3 regions of the Acidovorax sp. PRC11 genome follow, and region 2 is predicted to be linked to each of the others. Evidence: predicted binding sites of a transcription regulator. Region 2 holds the regulator's gene; each other region holds the start of a gene.
What was found. The regulator FNR, encoded in region 2, switches genes on or off when oxygen is low (the NO sensors DNR and NnrR bind a similar motif). The targets are predictions, from matches to a motif close to TTGATNNNNATCAA.
Positions count from the first base shown of each region.

Region 1: Q9R47_RS23685 (PAS domain-containing methyl-accepting chemotaxis protein) is a predicted target of FNR. The motif match lies at 3,452-3,465, and genes of this name have one in related genera.
Region 3: Q9R47_RS18495 (type IV pili methyl-accepting chemotaxis transducer N-terminal domain-containing protein) is a predicted target of FNR. The motif match lies at 2,980-2,993, and genes of this name have one in related genera.

Region 1 is NZ_JAUZUQ010000040.1:2,964-9,866, forward strand. Features, by position in the region: gene Q9R47_RS23660 (surface layer protein NpdA) at 1-125, opposite strand, end outside; gene Q9R47_RS23665 (YiaA/YiaB family inner membrane protein) at 341-901, shown strand; gene Q9R47_RS23670 (hypothetical protein) at 1,004-1,447, shown strand; gene Q9R47_RS23675 (DUF2145 domain-containing protein) at 1,459-2,274, shown strand; gene Q9R47_RS23680 (zinc ribbon domain-containing protein) at 2,351-3,415, shown strand; gene Q9R47_RS23685 (PAS domain-containing methyl-accepting chemotaxis protein) at 3,571-5,682, shown strand; gene Q9R47_RS23690 (chemotaxis protein CheW) at 5,679-6,903, shown strand, end outside.
Region 2 is NZ_JAUZUQ010000016.1:175-7,077, reverse strand. Features, by position in the region: gene ccoO (cytochrome-c oxidase, cbb3-type subunit II) at 1-583, shown strand, start outside; gene Q9R47_RS17395 (cbb3-type cytochrome c oxidase subunit 3) at 596-775, shown strand; gene ccoP (cytochrome-c oxidase, cbb3-type subunit III) at 768-1,703, shown strand; gene ccoG (cytochrome c oxidase accessory protein CcoG) at 1,830-3,278, shown strand; gene Q9R47_RS17380 (FixH family protein) at 3,377-3,682, shown strand; gene Q9R47_RS17375 (hypothetical protein) at 3,750-4,037, shown strand; gene fnr (fumarate/nitrate reduction transcriptional regulator Fnr) at 4,159-4,878, opposite strand; gene hemN (oxygen-independent coproporphyrinogen III oxidase) at 5,073-6,455, shown strand; partial or broken gene Q9R47_RS17360 (sulfite exporter TauE/SafE family protein) at 6,502-6,903, shown strand, end outside.
Region 3 is NZ_JAUZUQ010000018.1:25,310-32,212, reverse strand. Features, by position in the region: gene Q9R47_RS18515 (EAL domain-containing protein) at 1-342, shown strand, start outside; gene Q9R47_RS18510 (hypothetical protein) at 761-1,192, shown strand; gene Q9R47_RS18505 (MgtC/SapB family protein) at 1,258-1,974, shown strand; gene Q9R47_RS18500 (ChaN family lipoprotein) at 1,990-2,841, opposite strand; gene Q9R47_RS18495 (type IV pili methyl-accepting chemotaxis transducer N-terminal domain-containing protein) at 3,029-4,987, shown strand; gene Q9R47_RS18490 (response regulator transcription factor) at 5,029-5,766, shown strand; gene Q9R47_RS18485 (nitrate/nitrite transporter) at 5,933-6,903, shown strand, end outside.

The sequences.
Region 1 (6,903 bases), on a different contig from region 2:
CCCAGCTGGGTGCGCGAGGGGGCGCCGCCGGTGCCGGCCACCACGCCGGCCAGGGCGGGCGCGGCGAATCCGCAGCCGCAGAGCAGTAGGGCGCCTGCGGCGCGGGCGAAGTTCGGGGCGGGCATGGGCTCCTCCTGGGTCTTGTGCGATCGGAAGGCCGCAGCCTAACCGATGGCGCGGCTCCCGTGAACGCCATGCAGACCCACCGCGCAGCAAAAGTATCGCCTGGCGGTACTGGCCGGGCGATATGCCGGCACCCCGTAGCTTTCCGGAAACCACCGCCGGCGCCGCTCCCATGATGCCGCCCATGTTCCACCACGGGCCGCAAGCCCCCGCTGCCATGCCGCGTCCTTCGCCTTCTCCGTCGTTTTCCGCCCCCCTCGTCCAGCGCGACACGTCCGCCTGGCAACTGCAGGTCTGGGTGTCGTTCGGCATCGCCGCGTCCTGCTGCGCGGTGGGGCTGGCCTGGCTGCCGGGCGAGCGGCTGCAGCAGATCTTCATGGTGATGGGCTATGTCTTCTGCCTCTCGGCCGTCTTCATGCTCGCCAAGTTCGTGCGCGACAACCAGGCCGCCACGCGGCGCGGGGCGGGCGATACGCCGCTTTTCAAGCTGGTGGTCTGGGGCGGCTTCGCCGTGGCGGTGGGGCTGACCGGCTGGGGCCTGCTGGACATGGACATCTCGCCCCCCTACAAGGCCTTCCTGGGCGTGAGCTGGCTGTATCTGCTGACCACTGCGTTCACGCTGGCGAAGATGCTGCGCGACCGCCATGAGGCCGATCTGGCCGAAGCCCGGCTGGCAGGCCGCCGCGATGCGATGCAGTCTGCCGCCGCAGAGACGTCCCTGGCTGCGCTGCAGGAGGCGCCCGTGGGCGCAGTGCGCCCGGACCGTGCCGTGAACTGAACCTGGGAGACCGTTGCCATGTCGCATTTCCCGTACCGCGGGCCCGTGCCTTCGCACCGCGCCCGCATCCTCCCCGCTGGATGGCGCCGCCGGCTGGCGGGAATGGCGCTCTGCGGTGCCGTGGCCATCGCCATCGCCTGCACGGCGGCTGCATCGGCGCCGGCACGGGCACAGAGCGAAGCGTCCCTCACGCTGTCGATGCTGCCGGTGGCGTCGGTCGTCGGGACAGCCTCCGTGGGCTCCACGGTGGCCGGCGCGGCGGTCGCGCTGCCTGCGGCGCTTTCGGTGGCCGGCGCGGTGCTCACCGTGCGTGCCGTGGAGGCCTCGGCGACCGGCACGGTCTATGTGCTGGAACGCGCTTCGGACGGTGCCCGCGTGAGCGTGGAAGTCACGGGCCGCGCCGCCTCGGGGATCGCCGCGGGCGTGGGCACCGTCGTCGCCTGCAGCGTCATCGGCACGGGCGTGATCCTGTCCGCCGCGGGCGAGGTGCTGGCCTTCGTGCCCAATGCGCTGGGTCGTGCGCTGCTGCACGACGAGCGGCTGTGAGGGGCCCCACCATGGCGGCGGCCGGGCTGGCCCTGGCCGCGGCGCTCGCGGCCGGCCCGGCCCACGCGGGGCGCTCGTGCGAGGCCCGCCGGCCCACGCCGCAGGTCATCGAGCGCGGCATGCAGCTGGCCGAGCGCACCGCACGGGCGCTCGATGCGGAGCACCGGCGCTCCGGCGCCCGCGTCGTGCTGCTGGCCCGTGCGGGCCAGGACCTGTCGAAGTACGGCGTGCACTATTCGCACATGGGCTGGGCCTACCGCACGCCCGAAGGGCACTGGCGCGTGGCGCACAAGCTCAATGCCTGCGGCACCGCTGAGGGCCACGTCCACCGCCAGGGCCTGGGGCAGTTCTTCATGGACGACCTCTGGCGCCACGAGGCCGCATGGCTGGTGCCGTCGCCCGAGGCGCAGGCGCGGCTGGCCGCGGTGCTGGCCGACCGGCCGCGCACCCTGGCGATGCACCAGCCCGCCTACAGCATGGTGGGCTATGCATGGGGCACGCGCTACCAGCAGTCCAACCAGTGGGCGCTGGAGACGCTGGCCGCGGCGATGGAGCCCGCCGCCGTGCGCACGCGCGGCGCGGCGCAGGCCTGGCTGCGTGACCGGGGCTATGCGCCGGCCGTGCTGCGCGTCGGCCCGCTCACGCGGCTGGGCGCGCGCGCCACGGCGGCGAACGTGGCCTTCGACGACCATCCCGACCGCGACCGGTACGCCGGCCGCATCGCCACGGTGACGGTGGATTCCGCCTTCGTCTGGCTGGAGCGTGCCGGGCTGGCTGGCGCGCCGGTCACGCTGTCGCTGGACGGCGGCGCGCGAACGGGCCCATAGTCGCCGCAGGACCGGGTGCTGCCGGTCCCGTGCGTCCCTTTTGCAGACAGCAAGAAAGAAGAAAAGGAGTTCCTTCATGGCGAAATCCCTGCGCCTGTCCGAGAAATGGTTCCGCCGCGGCCTGTGGCTGGTGGCGGTGGTGTTCGCGAGCTTCCTGATCGGGCTCGGCGGCACGCTGGTGGGCGATCTGCCGCGCGTGGAGGCGCCGCTGCAGCTCGACGATTTCCTCGACCGCCCCGCGGCGCTGGCACTGCGCACCGAGGTGGAGTCGTCCGAGGGGGCCGAGCGGCGCGCCCAGGCGGCGCTGGAGCAGGCGCGGCTGCAGCGCAGCAAGGCGCGCAGCGAAAGCCAGACCGCCCGCGAGAGCTTCGACAACTGGATCGCGACGCGCAGCGCCACGCAGCAGTCCGAGCACAACCCCGAGGTGGTGCAGCGCACGCAGGCGCTGGACGCGCTCAAGGCGCGTGAGCGCGAGACGCAGCAGGCGGTGGAGGCCCAGCAGCAGGCGGCGCTCGATGCGCGGCAGGCGGCAGACGCCGCACGGCAGCGGCTGGAGCAGCTGGAGGCGGGGGGCTACGAGCGGATGCGGGTGGCGCAGCGCAAGGTGGAGCTGCGCGTCTTCCTCTACCGGCTGGCGCTCACGCTGCCGCTGCTGGTGGCCGCGGGCTGGCTGTTCGCGAAGAAGCGCCAGAGCACCTGGTGGCCCTTCGTCTGGGGCTTCATCTTCTTCGCGGTGTTCGTGTTCTTCGTGGAGCTGGTGCCCTACCTGCCGAGCTACGGCGGCTACGTGCGCTATGCCGTGGGCATCGTGGCGACCGTGCTCGTGGGCCGCTACGCCATCCTGGCGCTCAACCGCTACCTGGAGCGGCAGCGCCAGGCGGAGGCGCTGCCCGACGCCCAGCGGCGCGAGGAGCTGAGCTACGACGTCGCCCTGGCGCGGCTGTCCAAGGGCGTGTGCCCCGGCTGCGAAAGGCCCGTCGATTTGAAGAACGAGGCGATCGATTTCTGCCCGCACTGCGGCATCTGCCTCTTCGACCGCTGCGGGAACTGCCGCACGCGCAAGAGTGCGTTCGCGCGGTTCTGCCATGCCTGCGGCACTGGCAGCACGCCAGCGGTCGGACCAGCCGCCGGGCGGTCGTAGGCGGGACGCGGCGGGAGTCGCAGGGAAATGCTGTAAGTGATATAAATAAAGTGCGAGATAGGACTTTTCAAAGGGGCTGGGTAAGCGGAAATTGATGTTTTCTTTAATAATGACAAAGAAATCAAATCATTTTTCGCTGTTCCTGAGAGACCTTCATGTCCCATCCGCCTGCCGTCGCTTCCGGCGACCTGCCCCTCGCATTCGCCCAAGCCATCCGGGCATCGCAAGCCTTCATCGAACTGGATGGCCGCGGCCATGTGGTGGTGGCGCACCCCGCCGTGCTGGAAATGACCGAGCATGCCGAGGCGGACGTCATCGGCCACCACTACCGGAGCTGCTTCCCGCGTGCGGCGCAATGGCTGGACGCCTGCTTCGCGACCGACGCCGCGGAGACGGTGCAGACCGCCACCGGCCGTCATTTCGGCAGCTGGAAGCGCAACTGCGTGACCCGCACCCAGGCCTTCATGCTGCGGGACGAGAACGGTGCGGTGAGGCAGGCCGTGCTGCTGCTGGAAGACGTGTCGGAGCAGCGGGCCGCGCTGCGGGAATACCAAGGCCATATCGACGCGATCGACCGCGCCATGGCCATCATCGAGTTCGACCTGAAGGGCCATGTCCTGAAGGCCAACCAGAACTTCCTCGACACCTTCGGCTACGCCGCCGAGGAAATCCTCGGTGTGCACCACCGCATCTTCTGCGACGCCGAGCATGTGCGCAGCCTTGACTACCGGGAGTTCTGGGAGCGCCTGGCCGCCGGTGAATTCCAGAGCAACGAGTACCGCCGCATCGGCAAGAACGGGCAGGACGTGTGGATCCAGGCGTCCTACAACCCCGTCCTCGACGAGGACGGCCGGCCGGTGAAGGTAGTGAAGTACGCCACCGACATCACCGAGGCCAAGCAGCGCAATACCGAGAACGCGGGCCGGGTGGAGGCCATCGGCCGTTCCACGGCGGTGGTCGAGTTCTCGGTCGACGGCACGGTGCTGACGGCCAACGCGCTGTTCCTCGAGACGATGGGCTACACGATGGAGCAGGTGCTCGGCCGGCACCACCGCATCTTCTGCCAGCCCGAATATGCCGAAAGCCCCGCCTACCGCGACTTCTGGCGCAAACTGGGCGATGGCGAGTTCGAGGCGGGCGTGTACCGCCGCATCGCGCGCGACGGGCGCGAGGTCTGGCTGCAGGCGTCGTACAACCCGATCTTCGACGGCGAGGGACGGCAGGTGAAGGTCGTCAAATACGCCACCGACATCAGCGCCGAGAAGATGCGCAACGCCGAATACGAGGGCAAGGTCAACGCCATGTCCCGCGCGCAGGCCGTCATCGAGTTCGACCTGGAAGGCAACGTGCTGCATGCCAACGCCAACTTCCTCGACGCGCTGGGCTACACCCTGCGCGAGATCGTGGGGCAGCACCACAAGATGTTCTGCGAGCCCGACTTCGTGCGCTCGTCCGAGTACCGCGACTTCTGGGCGAAGCTCAGCCGCGGCGAGTTCTACTCGGGCCTGTACAAGCGCATCAGCAAGCACGGCTACCCGGTGTGGATCCAGGCGACCTACAACCCGATCATCGGGCCCGACGGCAACCCGGTGAAGATCATCAAGTACGCCATCGACGTGAGCGAGCAGGTGGAGCGCGAGCAGCTGGTGCGCAACCGGGTGAACGAGATGGGCCACTCGATCCAGCAGCTGACCGAGACCATCGGAGAGATCGCGCGCACCACCCGCCATTCCACCGAACTCGCCGCCGTCACGCAGGCCGAGGCGCGGCGCGGCAGCCAGACGCTGCAGCGCTCCATGGAGGCCACCAAGGCCATCCAGGAATCGTCCGACGACATCAACGCGATCGTGCAGGTGATCGGCGACATCGCCAACCAGACGAACCTGCTGGCCTTCAATGCCGCCATCGAGGCCGCTCGGGCCGGCTCTCACGGCCTGGGCTTCTCGGTCGTCGCGGACGAGGTGCGCAAGCTGGCCGAGAAGTCGTCGCAGGCGACGCGCGAGATCACCAAGCTGATCGCCGAGTCGGTGGGGCGCGTGCGCCAGGGCGGCGACATATCGTCGCAGGCGGCGGAGAATTTCGAGCGCATCGTGCAGGGCGTGGAACAGACGACCGCGTCCATCGCCGGCATCCACGACGCGACCGAGGCGCAGACCGCCGCCACCCGCAACGTCGCCCAGCTGCTGGAAGAGCTGACACGGCTTTCGATGCGCATCCGCACGGATGCCTCGGGCCGGGCTGCGCCTGCGGCGCAGGTGGGCGCATGACGGCCGGCGCGACGGTGCTGCACTTCGGCATCGTCCGCGCTGCGGGGCAGGAGATCGCCATCGCGTCCAGCGAACTGGTCGAGGCCGTGGACATGCCCCCGCAGCTGCTTCCGCTGCCCGAGCCGTCCCCGCTGATGGCGGGCATGTTCCTGCTGCGCGGCCGGTTGGTGCCGGTGCTGGACCTGCAGCGGCTGATGGCCCCTGCCGCCACGCCTGCCGCCCCCCTGCCCACGCCCGCCGTCCGGGCGGGCCGGTGCCGACAGGTGGCAGTGGTGGCGCATGGCGGCCGGCGCCTGGGCATCGGCGTGGACAGCATCGCCGGCGTGCTGCGCGTGCCGCCGTCGGCCCTCACCGCGCTGGGCGGTGCGCCGGGGGGGCTGTTCGGCCACTGGGTGGTCACGCAGGATCCCGAGGCCCGCGCCCTGCCGGTGCTGCAGGTGCCCGTCCTGCTGGAGCACACGCCGGGCGTGGTGCCCGCGGTGGAGGCCGCGGAGGCCACGCCCGACGACACCGCCGTGCAGGCCGGCGCGGCAGCGCATCGGCACACCCTCGCATCCCTGCAAGGGCAGGTGCTGGCCTTCGACTTCGCCGACGTGCCCGACATCCTGCCGATGCCCGCCATGCGCGCCTTCTTCGCCGCGAGCGGCGCGTTGCGCGGGCTCGTGCCCTGGCGGGGCCATGAAGTCGCGGTGGTCGATCTGCAGCGGTTGCTGGGCACGGAGCATCGCGGGCCGGCCGCCGGGGCGGTCCTCCCGCCGGGCGCGTCGAGGCCCTTGCTGATGGTGCTGCAGCGCGGAGACCGGCGCATCGGCGTGCAGGTGGACGCGCTGCTGGGCATGGACATGGCGGCGCCCGACGCCACGGTGCCCCTGGGCGCCGGGGCCAGCCTGCATCCCGAATGCTATGCCGGGGCCCTGCGCACGTCGGCGCACGGCATCGCGGCGGTGCTGCGGCTGGAGGGGCTGCTGGCGCACCCGCTCGTCGCCGCCTTCCTCGGCAGCCAGCCCCCGGTGATCGGCGGCGCGCAGGCGGTGGCGGACGCGGCACGCGGCGATGCAGCGCGCACCACCTTCCTCGTCTACCGGGCCGGAGGCGACTGCGCCACGCCGCTCGCGGAGGTGGAGGAAATCCTCGACTACGCCACCCCGGCCGTGCGGATCGACAGCGCGGACAACGGCATGTGCGGAATGGTCGAGCGCCGCGGCCGGCCGCTGGAAGTGT
Region 2 (6,903 bases):
CGAGACCAACAACTTCCTCATGATCGTGCTGATCGTGCTGGTGGTGGCCATCGGCGGCCTGGCGGAGATCGTGCCGCTGTTCTTCCAGAAGTCGACCACCGAGCCGGTCGAGGGCGTGCAGCCCTACACCGCCACGCAGCTGCTGGGCCGCGACATCTACCTGCGCGAGGGCTGCTACAACTGCCACTCGCAGATGATCCGCCCCTTCCGCGCCGAGACGCTGCGCTACGGCCATTACTCGGTGGCGGGCGAGTTCGTGTACGACCACCCCTTCCAGTGGGGCAGCAAGCGCACGGGCCCGGACCTGCACCGCGTGGGCGGCAAGTACAGCGACGAGTGGCACCGCATCCACCTGAACAACCCGCGCGACGTGGTGCCCGAGTCCAACATGCCGGCCTATTCCTGGCTGGAGAAGACCGCGGTGGACCCGTCCGTCGCCGCGCCCCGCATGAAGGCGCTGCGCGTGGCCGGCGTGCCCTACACCGACGAGCAGATCGCCGGCGCGGCCGAAGAGGTCAAGGGCAAGACCGAGCTGGACGTGCTGGTGGCCTACCTGCAGGTCATGGGCCGCGCGCTCAAGTAACGGGAGGCCGCCATGGACATCACCACGGTGCGCATCATCGCGACGCTGGTTTCGTTCGCGCTCTTCCTCGGGATCCTGGTCTGGGCGTTCTCGCGCGGCAACCGGTCCCGTTTCGAGGAGGCCGCGCAGCTGCCGTTCGCCGAGCAGGACGCTCCCCTGAATTCTTTGAAGAACGAGAAGAACCATGAGTGACTTCACCCACAATTTCTGGTCGGTGTACGTCGTCGCGCTGACCCTCGGCGGCATCGCCGGCTGCCTCATCCTGCTGTGGATCACCTCGCGCAAGAAGGTCGAGCCGCGTGCGGACAACACCACGGGCCACGTCTGGGACGGCGACCTCACCGAGATGGACAACCCGATGCCGCGCTGGTGGATGTGGCTGTTCGTCATCACCATCGTGTTCGGCCTGGGCTACCTGGCCGCCTATCCCGGCCTCGGCCGCTTCACCGGCCAGCTGGGCTGGTCGCAGCGCGGCGAGTACGAGAACGAGATGGCCAAGGCGAAGGCCGAGCTGGAGCCGCTGTATGCCCGCTTCGCGGCGATGTCGACCGAGCAGGCTGCCGCCAGCCCCGAGGCGATGGCGATCGGCGAGCGCCTGTTCATGAACAACTGCTCGCAGTGCCACGGCTCCGATGCGCGCGGCAGCAAGGGCTTCCCGAACCTGGCCGACGGCGACTGGCTGCATGGCGGCGCGCCCGCCAACATCCGCGAGACGATCGAGAAGGGCCGCATCGGCATGATGCCGCCCATGGCCGCGGCCGTCGGCTCGCCCGAGGACGTGCGCAACCTCGCGCACTACGTGCTGAGCCTGTCGGGCAGCCCGCACGATTCGCTGCGCGCCTCGCTGGGCAAGTCCAAGTTCACGGCGTGCGCTGCCTGCCACGGCATGGACGGCAAGGGCAACACCGCGCTGGGCGCGCCCAACCTGACCGACGATGTCTGGCTGCACGGCTGGGGCGAGGGTGCCATCACCGCCATGATCAACCACGGCAAGACGAACCAGATGCCCGCGCAGGCCGGCAAGCTCACCGATGCGCAGATCGGCGTGCTCACCGCCTACGTGTGGGGCCTCTCCAACCGGCCGGGCGCGAACACCGCAGCGGCCGCTCCGGCCCGCTGAACGAAGGGACCGCACGGGGAGCGCCGCCGGCCGGCGCGCCGCTCCCTTTTCGGCCCCGATGCGCGATGCGCAACGACCCGCTCCCACGACACGAGACCGCCGGCCGGCAAAGCAAAGCAGAACCCCATGAAGCCCCCTGACGGACAGCCGCGCAAGGTCATCCCGATCGCCCCCGTTCCGGCGGACGGCGGATCGGCACAGGCCGAAGTCGTCTCCCTCTACGAAGCCCAGAAGAAGATCTACCCGCGGTCCATCGCCGGCGTGTTCGCGCGCTGGCGCTGGGCCATGGTCGCTTTCACGCAGCTGGTGTTCTACGGTCTGCCGTGGCTGCAGTGGGGCGAGCGGCAGATGGTGCTGTTCGACCTCGGCGCGCGGCGCTTCTACCTGTTCGGGCTGGTGCTCTACCCGCAGGACTTCATCTACCTGACGGGCCTGCTCATCATCTCGGCGCTCTCGCTCTTCCTGTTCACCGCGGTGGCGGGCCGGCTCTGGTGCGGGTTCGCCTGCCCGCAGACGGTGTACACCGAGATGTTCATGTGGATCGAGCACAAGGTGGAGGGCGACCGCAGCGCGCGCCTGCGGCTCGACAACGGACCCTGGACCTTCGAGAAGGTCCGCAAGAAGGCGCTCAAGCAGTTCCTCTGGATCGCCGTCTCGGCATGGACGGGCTTCACCTTCGTGGGCTACTTCGTGCCGATCCGCGAACTGGGCGCAGAGGTGATGGCGCTGCAGGGATCGTGGCAGCTCTTCTGGGTGGCGTTCTACGGTTTCGCCACCTACGGCAACGCTGGCTTCCTGCGCGAGCAGGTCTGCAAGTACATGTGCCCGTACGCGCGCTTCCAGAGCGCGATGTTCGACAAGGACACCCTCGTCGTCACCTACGACGACGCGCGCGGCGAGCCGCGCGGCCCGCGCAACAAGTCGGTGGACCACCGCGCGAAGGGCCTGGGCGACTGCATCGACTGCACTCTGTGCGTGCAGGTCTGCCCGGTGGGCATCGACATCCGCAACGGCCTGCAGTACGAATGCATCGGCTGCGGCCTCTGCGTGGATGCGTGCAACACCGTGATGGACAAGATGAAGTACCCGCGCGGGCTCATCCGCTACTCCACGCAGAACGGCGTGGCGAACCGCTGGACGCAGTCGCAGATGCTGCGCCGCGTGCTGCGGCCGCGCGTGCTCATCTACACCGCCGTGCTGGTGGCGCTCAGCGCCGGCATGATCACGAGCCTGGCGCTGCGCACGCCGCTCAAGGTGGACGTGGTGCGCGACCGCGCGGCGCTCTCGCGCATCGTCGCGGGCGGGCGGCTGGAGAACGTCTACAGCCTGCAGATCATGAACGCGACCGAGGCGCCCCAGCGCTACCGCATCGCGGCCACGGGCATGGAAGGGCTGGTGGTGGCGTCCGACGCCGAACTGGAGATCGGCGCGGCGCAGTCGCGCTGGGTGGCCGTGCGGCTGCAGATCCCCTACGGCTCGGCCGCGCCGGGATCGCATCCGGTGGCGTTCGACATCGAGGCACTGGGCACGCATGCCCACGTGCGCGAGAAGTCCATCTTCCTCGTGCCGCGCTGAGCGGCATGCAGAGGGTGGGGATTGGTGTTATTCGGTATTGGCGTGCCCCGCGACCGCATGGTGTGATGGGCGCGCGACGAGGAAGAAGGAGCCAGATCATGACGACAGCAACCCATGCAGCGGCGACGGCCGGCGGCAGCGCGGCCGGCACGGCAGCCCAACCCTGGTGGAAGTTCGGCCACGTGTGGATGGTGATCGCGGGCCCCGCGATCGTGGTGGTGGCCGGCACGGCCACCGCATGGCTCGCCGTGCGCCAGCCCGACCCGGTGGTGGCCGAGGACTACTACCGCCAGGGCATCGAGATCAACCGCACGCTCGCGCGGGAACGCGCGCGTGCCGGCATGGAGCCGGCGATGAAGGCACGCAACCACGCCGCCACGCCGCAGCAGGACCAGCCGCGCTGAAGTGGCCTCGCCCCGGCGGGCCGCCGCTTCCGGTAGCAGCAGATGCAACGCAAAGGAGGAGATCGCGATGAAAGCCCAGCGCCTGATGTGGATCGCCTGGCCCGCCTTCCTGGTGGCCGGCCTGATCGAAATGGTGGTGTTCGCCTTCGTGGACCCGGCCGCCCTGCACTGGGCCGACCAGCCCCTCGCCCTCTCGCGCGAGGGCGTCTACACGGTGGCGTTCTTCGTGTTCTGGGCGCTGTGCATGCTCTCGGGCGCGCTCACCACGCTGCTGTCGATGTCGCCGTTCGAACTCAACCGCTGCCCCGTGCCCACGGGGGAGCGCCCGCTGGAATGCGGCAAGTTCATGCAGTGATGCGCACAAAGCACGGTCGTCGAACACGCATTGCCTCACCCGCCAAAAGGCCGCGGAGCAGGCCATGCCGGCAGACGCCGTGGAGCGGGCTTCGCCCGGCCACCGGCGCCTCAGGGGGATGTCAGTGGCAAGCCTGGCTGTTGACTATCCGCTTGAGCGCATCCGGCTCGACGATGCGCACGTGCCGCTGCTTGACCTCGACGATGCCTTCCTCGACGAACTTCGAGAACGTGCGGCTCACGGTCTCCAGCTTGAGGCCCAGGTAGCTGCCGATCTCCTCGCGCGTCATGCGCAGCACCAGTTCGGACTGCGAGAAGCCGCGCGCATGCAGGCGCTGCACGAGGTTGAGCAGGAACGCGGCCAGGCGCTCCTCGGCGCGCATGCTGCCGAGCAGCAGCATCACGCCGTGCTCGCGCACGATCTCGCGGCTCATGATCTTGTGCACGTGGTGCTGCAGCGCGGTGACCTCGCGCGACAGCTCCTCGATGCGGTCGAAAGGCATCACGCAGACCTCGGCGTCCTCCAGCGCGACGGCATCGCAGGTGTGGTGGTCGCTCACGATGCCGTCGAGCCCGATGATCTCGCCGGCCATCTGGAAGCCCGTCACCTGGTCGCGCCCGTCCTCGGTGGCCACGCAGGTCTTGAAGAATCCCGTGCGGATGGCGAAGAGCGACGTGAAGGCCTCGCCGTTGCGGAACAGCGTGGCGCCGCGCTTGACCTTGCGGCGCGTGGCCACGATGTCGTCGATGCGCTGCAGCTGCTGGTCGTTCAGGCCGAGCGGCATGCAGAGTTCGCGCAGGTTGCAGTTCGAACAGGCGACCTTGATGGTGTGAGGATTCATGGATGAGTGGCCTTCCCTTCGAGGCATTCCGGCCACTGCACGACTGCCGTGTACGGAGTGGACACGCGGTCAATGTGGCATACAACTGTGATGCGTCAATTGTGGCAGCGACACGCTTCCAAATGCTTGACCGATGTCAAGGACGCGGGCGCGGCACCTGGTGCACATTGTGGACCGACAAGGAATTCCGCACCATGAACGCTGTGACTCCCGAGCTTCTGCGCCGCTTCGACGTGCCGGGGCCCCGCTACACCTCCTATCCGACCGCCGACCGCTTCGTGGAGGCCTTCGGCCCGGACGAGTACGTGCTGGCCCTGCAGCAGCGCCGGCTCGGCTCGGCCGCCAAGGCCGTGCCGCTCTCGCTCTACGTGCACATCCCGTTCTGCGAATCGCTGTGCTACTACTGCGCGTGCAACAAGATCATCACGCGCCATCCCGAGCGCGCCGACGTCTACCTGCGCTACCTGAGCCGCGAGATCGATCTGCACATGGCCCACTGCGCGCCGGGCCAGGCCGTGAGCCAGCTGCACATCGGCGGCGGCAGCCCCACCTTCCTGAGCGACGACGGGCTGCAGGAACTCATGAACATGCTGCGGCGCAGCTTCACGCTCGTGCCCGGCGGCGAATACTCGATCGAGGTCGATCCGCGCACGGTGGACGCGCAGCGGCTCGCCAGGCTCGCGCAGCTCGGCTTCAACCGGCTGAGCTTCGGTGTGCAGGATTTCGACCCGGCCGTGCAGAAGGCCGTGCACCGCGTGCAGCCCGCCGAGCAGGTGTTCGCGCTCGTGCAGGAGGCGCGCCGGATCGGCTTCGAGTCGATCAACGTGGACCTGATCTACGGCCTGCCCCGGCAGACCCCCGAATCGTTCGACCGCACGCTCGCCCAGGTGGCAGAGCTGCGGCCCGACCGCATCGCGCTCTATGCCTATGCCCACCTGCCCGAGCGCTTCAAGCCGCAGCGGCGCATCGTGTCGGCCGAGCTGCCGATGGCCTCCGCCAAGGTCTCGATGCTGTCGCGCTCGCTCAACGCCTTCCAGGACGCGGGCTACGTGTACGTGGGCATGGACCATTTCGCGCTGCCGGACGACGCACTGGCCGTGGCCAAGCGCCAGGGACGGCTGCACCGCAACTTCCAGGGCTACAGCACGCAGCCCGACTGCGACCTCATCGCGCTGGGCGTCTCGGCGATCGGCCGCGTGGGCGCCACCTACAGCCAGAACGCCAAGACGCTCGACGAGTACTACGACCTGATCAACCAGGGCCGCCTGCCGGTGGTGCGCGGCCTGGCGCTCACGCGCGACGACCTCGTGCGGCGCTCGGTCATCATGGCGCTGATGTGCCAGGGCGAAGTGCTGTTCGAGCCGATGGAGCAGTCGTGGCTGATCGACTTCCGCCGCTACTTCGCGGCCGAGCTGGAAGTGCTGGGCGGCATGGCCGGGGACGGCCTGGTCACGCTGGGCGACGATGGCATCACGGTGACCGAAATGGGCTGGTTCTTCGTGCGCGGCGTCGCCATGGTGTTCGACCGCTACCTGCAGGCCGACCGCACGCGCGCCCGGTTCTCGCGGATCATCTGAGCCGCCGCGCACGCCTTCGAGCGACCGAGCACCGCCGAGCCGCACCATGCCCGATGCCCTGATCTGGACGGCCTTCGCCATGGGACTGGCGGGCGGACCCCACTGCCTCGCGATGTGCGCGGCACCCTGCGGCGCGATCATCGGCGGCGCGGGCGCGGGCGCGGGCGCAGGACGCCGGGACGGGCGCCGCGTGCAGTGGATGGCCGTGGCGCCGGTGGCCGGCCCGCAGACGGGGGGCGCTGCCGGAGCCCGTGCCGGCATTGCCGGCCCGGGAGGGGGTGTCGTGCGGGCGGCGTGGTTCCACCTCGCGCGCCTGGCCGGCTACGCGCTGGCCGGCGCCACGGCCGCGCTGGCCATGGACCGGCTCGCCTGGCTCACCCAGCAATCCGCCGCGCTGCGCCCCGCGTGGACCCTGCTGCACGTGGCCATGCTGGCCTGGGGCGTGCTC
Region 3 (6,903 bases), on a different contig from region 2:
CTGGGCCTGCGGCTCGCGATCGACGATTTCGGCACCGGCTACTCGTCGCTCGCGCACTTGAAGCGCTTCCCGATCGACGTATTGAAGATCGACCGCGGCTTCATCCGCGACCTGCCCCAGAGCGCGGACGACATGGCGATCTGCGCGGCGATCATCGCCATGGGCCACAGCCTGGGCCTGCACGTGCTGGCCGAGGGGGTCGAGACGCCCGAGCAGCTGGCGTTCCTGCACGCCCGCGGCTGCGACCGCTACCAGGGCTATCTGTGCCGGCGGCCGGTGCCGGCGACGGAGTTCGCCGCGCTGCTGGCGCAGCAGGCCGCGCAGGACGATTCCGGCGGTTGACTCGGCAGCGCCGGCAGGGCAATAATCCGGCCGCTTTTCGGAAGGGCGCGCACCGTGTGGCGCTGCCCGAAGCCCGCGGACACACCGCGATACACCGCGGACTTTCCCGTGAATGTTTCGCGGACCATGCTTGCGAACGGCCGCCGGGGCTCCCCCGGGCCTTGCGGCGCCGGCCGCGGCCGGCATCCCACTCCCATGCGCGCCGGTGCGTGGGCCCATCCACCGGCGCGCGAGAGCGCGGGAGAGAACGCCATGGACCCTGCCCCCAGACGGCCTTCCCCCGGCCTGCCCCCGGTGTTCCGTTCCCCTTGCATTTCCCTCTCCGCTTCCGGCGCGCGGCTGGAGGCCTTCCGCCGCCCGGCCCTGCGCTGACGGCGCGGGAGGCTCCGCGCGCTGCGGCGCGGCTGGAGCCTTCCGCATGTCTTTCCTCCGCTTCCCTTTTTCGTTTCCACTCTCCTTCCCGGCCTTCGCGCATCGGCGCGCATCGCGCGCCGACGTGCTCCAGCAGGCGCTGCACGATGCGCTCGCCCGCCGGCGCCCGCAGGCCCTGGGCGGGCTGTTGAGCAGCCACGGCTGCCGCCGCGTGGCCGCATGCCTGTCGCGCGAGCCGGGGCCGGTGATCGCCGATGCGCTCTCCCTGCTGCCTCCGGCACAGCGCCGGGCGGTGTTCGTGCGCCTGGGCCGCGCCGCGCGCCGGCGGGCCGAGCGCATCGGCGGGCGGGCCTTCGATGCCTTCCAGGCCGCTGGCGCGGCCGATGCTGCAGGCACGGCCGTGCCGGCCGGAACGTGGTGGCGCGCGTGGGCCCGTGTCGCCCGGAGCTGCCGCCGCCTGCCGGGTGCCGGGGCGTGACGCCTGCGCCCCCGCCTTTCCCTCCTTTCCTGCCGCATCTCCCCATCACGAACCACGGAGCCGCCATGCAATTCCTCCGCCACTTCCATCTGTTCCCGTTCCTCGACACGCTCGTCAGCCTGCTCACCGCCTTCGGGCTGGGCGCGGCGATCGGTCTGGAGCGCCAGGTCCGCCAGCGCACCGCGGGCCTGCGCACCAACACGCTGGTGGCCGTGGGCGCGGCGGCGTTCGTGGTGCTGGCCGACCGGCTGGAGGGCCCCTCGGGCGCGGTGCGGGTGATCGCCTACGTGGTGTCGGGCGTGGGCTTCCTGGGGGCCGGCGCGATCATGAAGGAGGGGGCCAACGTGACCGGACTCAACACCGCGGCGACGCTCTGGGGATCGGCGGCAGTCGGTGCCTGCGCGGGGTCTCACCTCGTGGCCGAAGCCGTGCTCGCTGCCCTCTTCGTGCTGGCCAGCAACACGCTGCTGCGGCCCGTGGCCAACCGCATCAACCGCCGCCCGGTGCAGGAAGCGACGGGCGAGGCGATCTACACCGTGTACGTGCTCTGCGGGCGCGGCGTGCACGGTGAAGTGCGCGAGCGCATGGTGGAGCTGCTGGAGGCCGCCAACTACCCCGTGCGCGGCGTGGGCCAGCATGCCTTCGGCCGCACCGAGACCGAGATCGAGGCGACGCTCTATGCCACGGCGGTGGAGACGGAAGAGCTGGATGCCGTGATGGGCGCGATCGAGGCGCTGCCGGGCGTGCTGCAGGCGTTCTGGAACGGGGGCTCGGACGATTAGGGCCGGGACGGCACGCTATTTTCGCAGCGCGGCGCAGCGGTCCGTGGGCGGCAGCGCGGGCGTGGGCAGGACGGTGTCCGCGGCGCCCTCGGGCAGGGGCTCGGTGGTGGATCGCGCGCGGGCGATGGCGACGCGGGACCGCACGCTGCCATCCCAGTGCAGCGGAATGCCGAGGTCGCGCCGCACGTGTTCCGCGCCCGCGATCAGCAGCACCGCCTGGCCAGGGCGGCGCGCATCGGCCGCCGCGCGGGCCAGGCTGGCGTCGCGCGCGATCTGGATGCGCGCCATGCCGGGCCACTGCGACGAGGGCAGCAGGCCGCAGTGGCCGGCGTCCATGGCGGCGATCTGCCGGCGCAGCACGTCGGGCGGCACGCGTGCGTCCCAGGCCGGATCGCGCATGGCATCGCGCATGCGCGCACGCGGCAGATTGCCGCCGAGCACCGGCACGCCGGCGCGCACGGCCTCCATCACCACCGGACCGTAGCGCTCCCAGGGCCAGGCCGCATCGTTCCAGGCCAGCGCCGCGCGCACGGCGGTTTCGCCGGCATCGCGCGGCAGGCCCTGCGTGCCGTGGCCGGCCTCGGCCATTTCCAGCACGACGGCCGACAGGGCGCCGCGCGCGCCCAGCGCCGCCACCGCTTCGCGCTGCAGGCGCTGGTGGTCCGGCGCGTCGTGCTGCTCGCCCAGCAGCAGCACGGGGGGCGGCAGCAGCGCGGCCCAGGGCGCGGCTGCGTCGGCCGCAGGCGTTGCGGGAGGCGGTGGCGAGCGGGTATCGGCAGGCGGCGCGTTCGAGCAGCCTGCGGCAACCATCAGAGCGGACAGGACGGTAGCGGCGCACAGCCGCGGGAGCAGTGGCGGAAGGGGCATGCGCAAACAGGGCCTTCTGAAACAGTACGGAGGACGAACACGAACATGGGCAACGCCGCATGCTACGGCGGCGGGCGCTGGCCGGAAGCGATGCCCGCGGCGGCGCGCGGGCCTTGGCAATGCGCGCTTCCGCCCGGCTTGACCTGCATCAAGGTGCGCACGGGCCCGCGTTCCTACACTGCCCGCCATGCGCAGGCCCTTCACGCTGACCACCCGGCTGCTCGCCATCGGCGGGAGCTTTCTTGCGGTGGCGCTGCTGTCCATCGCGCTCACGCTGTGGATCACCTGGAGCCTAGAAGGCGGCGCGGCCGCGGTCAACGAGGCAGGCCGGCTGCGCATGACGATGATGCGCATGGCGCTCGCGGGGCAGGCCGAGGCACCGGGCGCGCTGGCGCCGCTTGCCGCCCGGTTCGACGCCAGCCTCGCGCTGCTGCGGCAGGGGGATCCCGCCCGGCCGCTGTTCGTGCCGTGGAACGAAGACACGCAGGTGCGCTTCGAGGGCATCCGCGAAGAATGGCGCCAGATGCGCGGCAGCGGCCAGAAGGCGCCCACCGTGGCGCAGGCCGATGCGTTCGTGGCGCGCGTGGACGGCTTCGTGGACGCGATCGAGCGCCAGATGGCGCGCTGGACGGCCGCGCTCCACCTCTTCCAGCTGGCGATGATGGCGGTGGCCATCGCGTCGGCGGTGGCCTTCATGGCCCTGAGCCACTGGCTGGTGCTGGCGCCCGTGGCGCGGCTGCAGCAGGCCCTGGCGCGCATGCGGCAGGGAGACCTGCGCACGCGCCTGCCCGTCGAATCGCAGGACGAGTTCGGGCAGGTGGCGACCGGCTTCAACCTCATGGCGCATGCGCTGCAGTCCTCGCACCAGGACCTGGAGCGCAAGGTGGCCGAGAAGACCTCGCGGCTGCAGGAGCGCAACGAGCGCCTGGCCGCGCTCTATGCGGTGAGCGCCGAGGTGTCGGAGGCCGGGAGCCTGGAAGCGCTCGCGCGCGGCTTCGTGCAGCGCGTGCGCGAGATCGCACGGGCGGATGCGGCGGCGATGCGCTGGTCCGACGAGGCCAACGAGCGCTACCTGCTGCTCGCGGGCGACGGCCTGCCCGAGACGATGGTGCAGGGCGAGCACTGCCTGCGCACCGGCAGCTGCCACTGCGGCCAACCCGAGGCTTCCGCGCGCCTGCGCGTCATTCCCATCCTGCCCGGCGCGCCCACCGGCATGCCGCACTGCGGCGACGCGGGCTACCAGACGCTGGTGCTGGTGCCCGTGCGCACGCAGCAGCGCGTACTCGGCGAGATCGACCTGTTCTTCCGCGCGGCCACCGGCATCGAGCCCGGCATGCAGGAGATGCTGGAAGCCATGGCGAGCCATCTCGCCACCGCCATGGAAGGGCTGCGCGCCACCGCCCTGGAGCGCGAGGCCGCCGTGGCGCAGGAGCGCTCGTTCATCGCGCGCGAGCTGCACGACTCGATCGCGCAGTCGCTCGCCTTCCTGAAGATCCAGACCCAGCTGCTGCGCGACGCGGTGCTGCGCGGCGACGACGGCGCGCGCGACCGCAGCATGGGAGAACTCGACGTCGGTGTGCGCGGCTGCTATGCCGACGTGCGCGAATTGCTGGTGCATTTCCGCACGCGCACCAGCGAGGAAGACATCGAAGGCGCGCTGCGCTCCACGCTCTCCAAGTTCGGCCACCAGACCGGCATCGCGCATGCGCTGTCGATGGCGGGCCACGGCCTGCCGCTCGCGCCCGACGTGCAGGTGCAGGTGCTGCACATGGTGCAGGAAGCGCTCTCCAACGTGCGCAAGCACTCGGGCGCCCGCCGCGTGGAGGTGCGCGTGCAGCGCGCGCCGCACTGGCGCTTCGAGGTCGAGGACGACGGCTGCGGTTTCGATCCGGCCGCCGTGCCGCCCGATTCGCTGCACGTGGGCCTGGGCATCATGCGCGAGCGGGCCGAGCGCATCGGCGCGCGCGTGCAGGTCGGCCCGGGGGAGGGTGGCGGAACGCACGTCTGCATCGAGCTGCCGGCGGTGCCTGTGCCCGGCGACGCCATGGCTTCGGTGGCGTCACCAGCCTCCGGGTTTTCCGCCGTTTCTCCTCCCGCGCCGCGCGCGCCGCTGTTCCCCCTCACCGCCGCGCCGCTCGCTTCCTGAGCGAGTGGGTGCCGGCACGCACTCCCGGAGCCTTCTTCGCCATGACTGCCCCCGATGTTTCCCGCCCGCCGGCTTCCCCTCCGCTCCGGGTGTTCGTGGTGGACGACCACACGCTGTTCCGCCGCGGCCTGATCGCCCTGCTGGCGCAGTACCGGTCCGTGCAGGTGGTGGGCGAGGCCGGCGATGCGGCAGAGGCCCTGCGCCTCGCGCCGCCGCTTGCGCCGCAGGTCGTGCTGCTCGACAACCACCTGCCCGGCGTGCGCGGCATCGATGCGATCCGCGGCCTGCGCGAGGCCATGCCGGGCGTGCGCGTGCTGATGCTCACCGTGAGCGAGGACGGCGAAGACCTCGCGCAGGCACTGCGCCAGGGCGCCCAGGGTTACCTGCTCAAGACCATCGAAGGCGACCTGCTGGCCGATGCCATCGGCCGCGCCGCGCGCGGCGAGCCCGTGGTGAGCGCGGAGCTGATGGGCAAGCTGGTGGCGGCCTTCCAGGCGCAGGGCGGACCGCCCGCCATGCAGGCGGCGCCGCCGCAGCCCGTGGAGGCTCCGTCTCCCGGCCCGGCTGCGGCAGGCGAGCCCGCCGCTCCGCTCTCGCCGCGCGAGGAGGACGTGCTGCGCGAGATCGCCCGCGGCGCGAGCAACAAGGAAATCGCCCGCGCGCTCGACATCGCCGAGACCACGGTGAAGATCCACGTGCAGCACATCCTGCGCAAGCTGGGGATCAGTTCGCGCGTGCAGGCGGCGGTGTACGCGTCGGACCGGCAGCGCGCGCCCTGACGCGGGGCGGGACATAGTTCTTCCGGAGGATGCGCCCGCCGCGCGCATCCTCCTTCCGCCGGGGCGTTCACCTCCCACCGGAGGATGTGCAGGCGGCGCCGTTCGCGGGACGATCGTTCCCGAGCCCCGTGGATCGACCGCAGGGCCGCCACCAGGAACGAACGCCATGGCCCACGCAAGCGCCACAGCCCCATCCCGCCGAGGCCGCAGCGCCTCCGCCCCCCCTTCCACCGCGCCCGCCACCCCGGCCGCCACCGCGCGCCGCACGCGCCAGGCCTGGTCCGTGCTCGCCGTGAGCACGCTCGCCTTCACCGTGTGCTTCATGGTGTGGATGATGTTCGGCGTCATCGGCATCCCGATCAAGAAGATGCTGGGCCTGAACGCCACGCAGTTCGGCCTGCTCACGGCCATGCCGGTGCTCACGGGCTCGCTCGTGCGCGTGCCGCTCGGCATCTGGACCGACCGCTACGGCGGCCGCATCGTGATGGCCTGCCTGATGGCCGCGACGGTGCCCGCCATCTGGGCGATGGGCTATGCCACCGAGTACTGGCACTTCCTCACGATCGGCCTGTTCGTCGGCCTGGCGGGGGGCTCGTTCTCGGTGGGCACGCCCTACGTGGCGCGCTGGTTCCCCAAGGAGCGCCAGGGCACGGCCATGGGCATCTACGGCGCCGGCAATTCCGGCGCGGCGGTGAACAAGTTCGTGGCGCCCGCCATCCTGGTGGCCTTCGGCTGGGCGGCCGTGCCGCACGCCTATGCAGCCATCATGCTCGGCACGCTGGTGCTGTTCTGGCTGTTCAGCCACAGCGATCCGGCGCACCGCGTGCCCAGCCACGTCACCTTCCTGGACCAGCTGCAGGCGCTGAAGGACCCGCGCGTGCTCAAGTACTGCCAGTACTACAGCATCGTGTTCGGCGGCTACGTGGCGCTGTCGCTCTGGATGGTGCAGTACTACGTGGGCGAATACGGGCTGGACATCCGCGTCGCCGCGCTGCTGGCCGCCTGCTTCTCGCTGCCCGGCGGCGTGCTGCGCGCCATCGGCGGCGCGCTCAGCGACAAATACGGCGCCCACAGCGTGACCTGGTGGGTGCTGTGGGTCTGCTGGGTGTGCCTGTTCCTGCTGTCGTATCCGCAGAC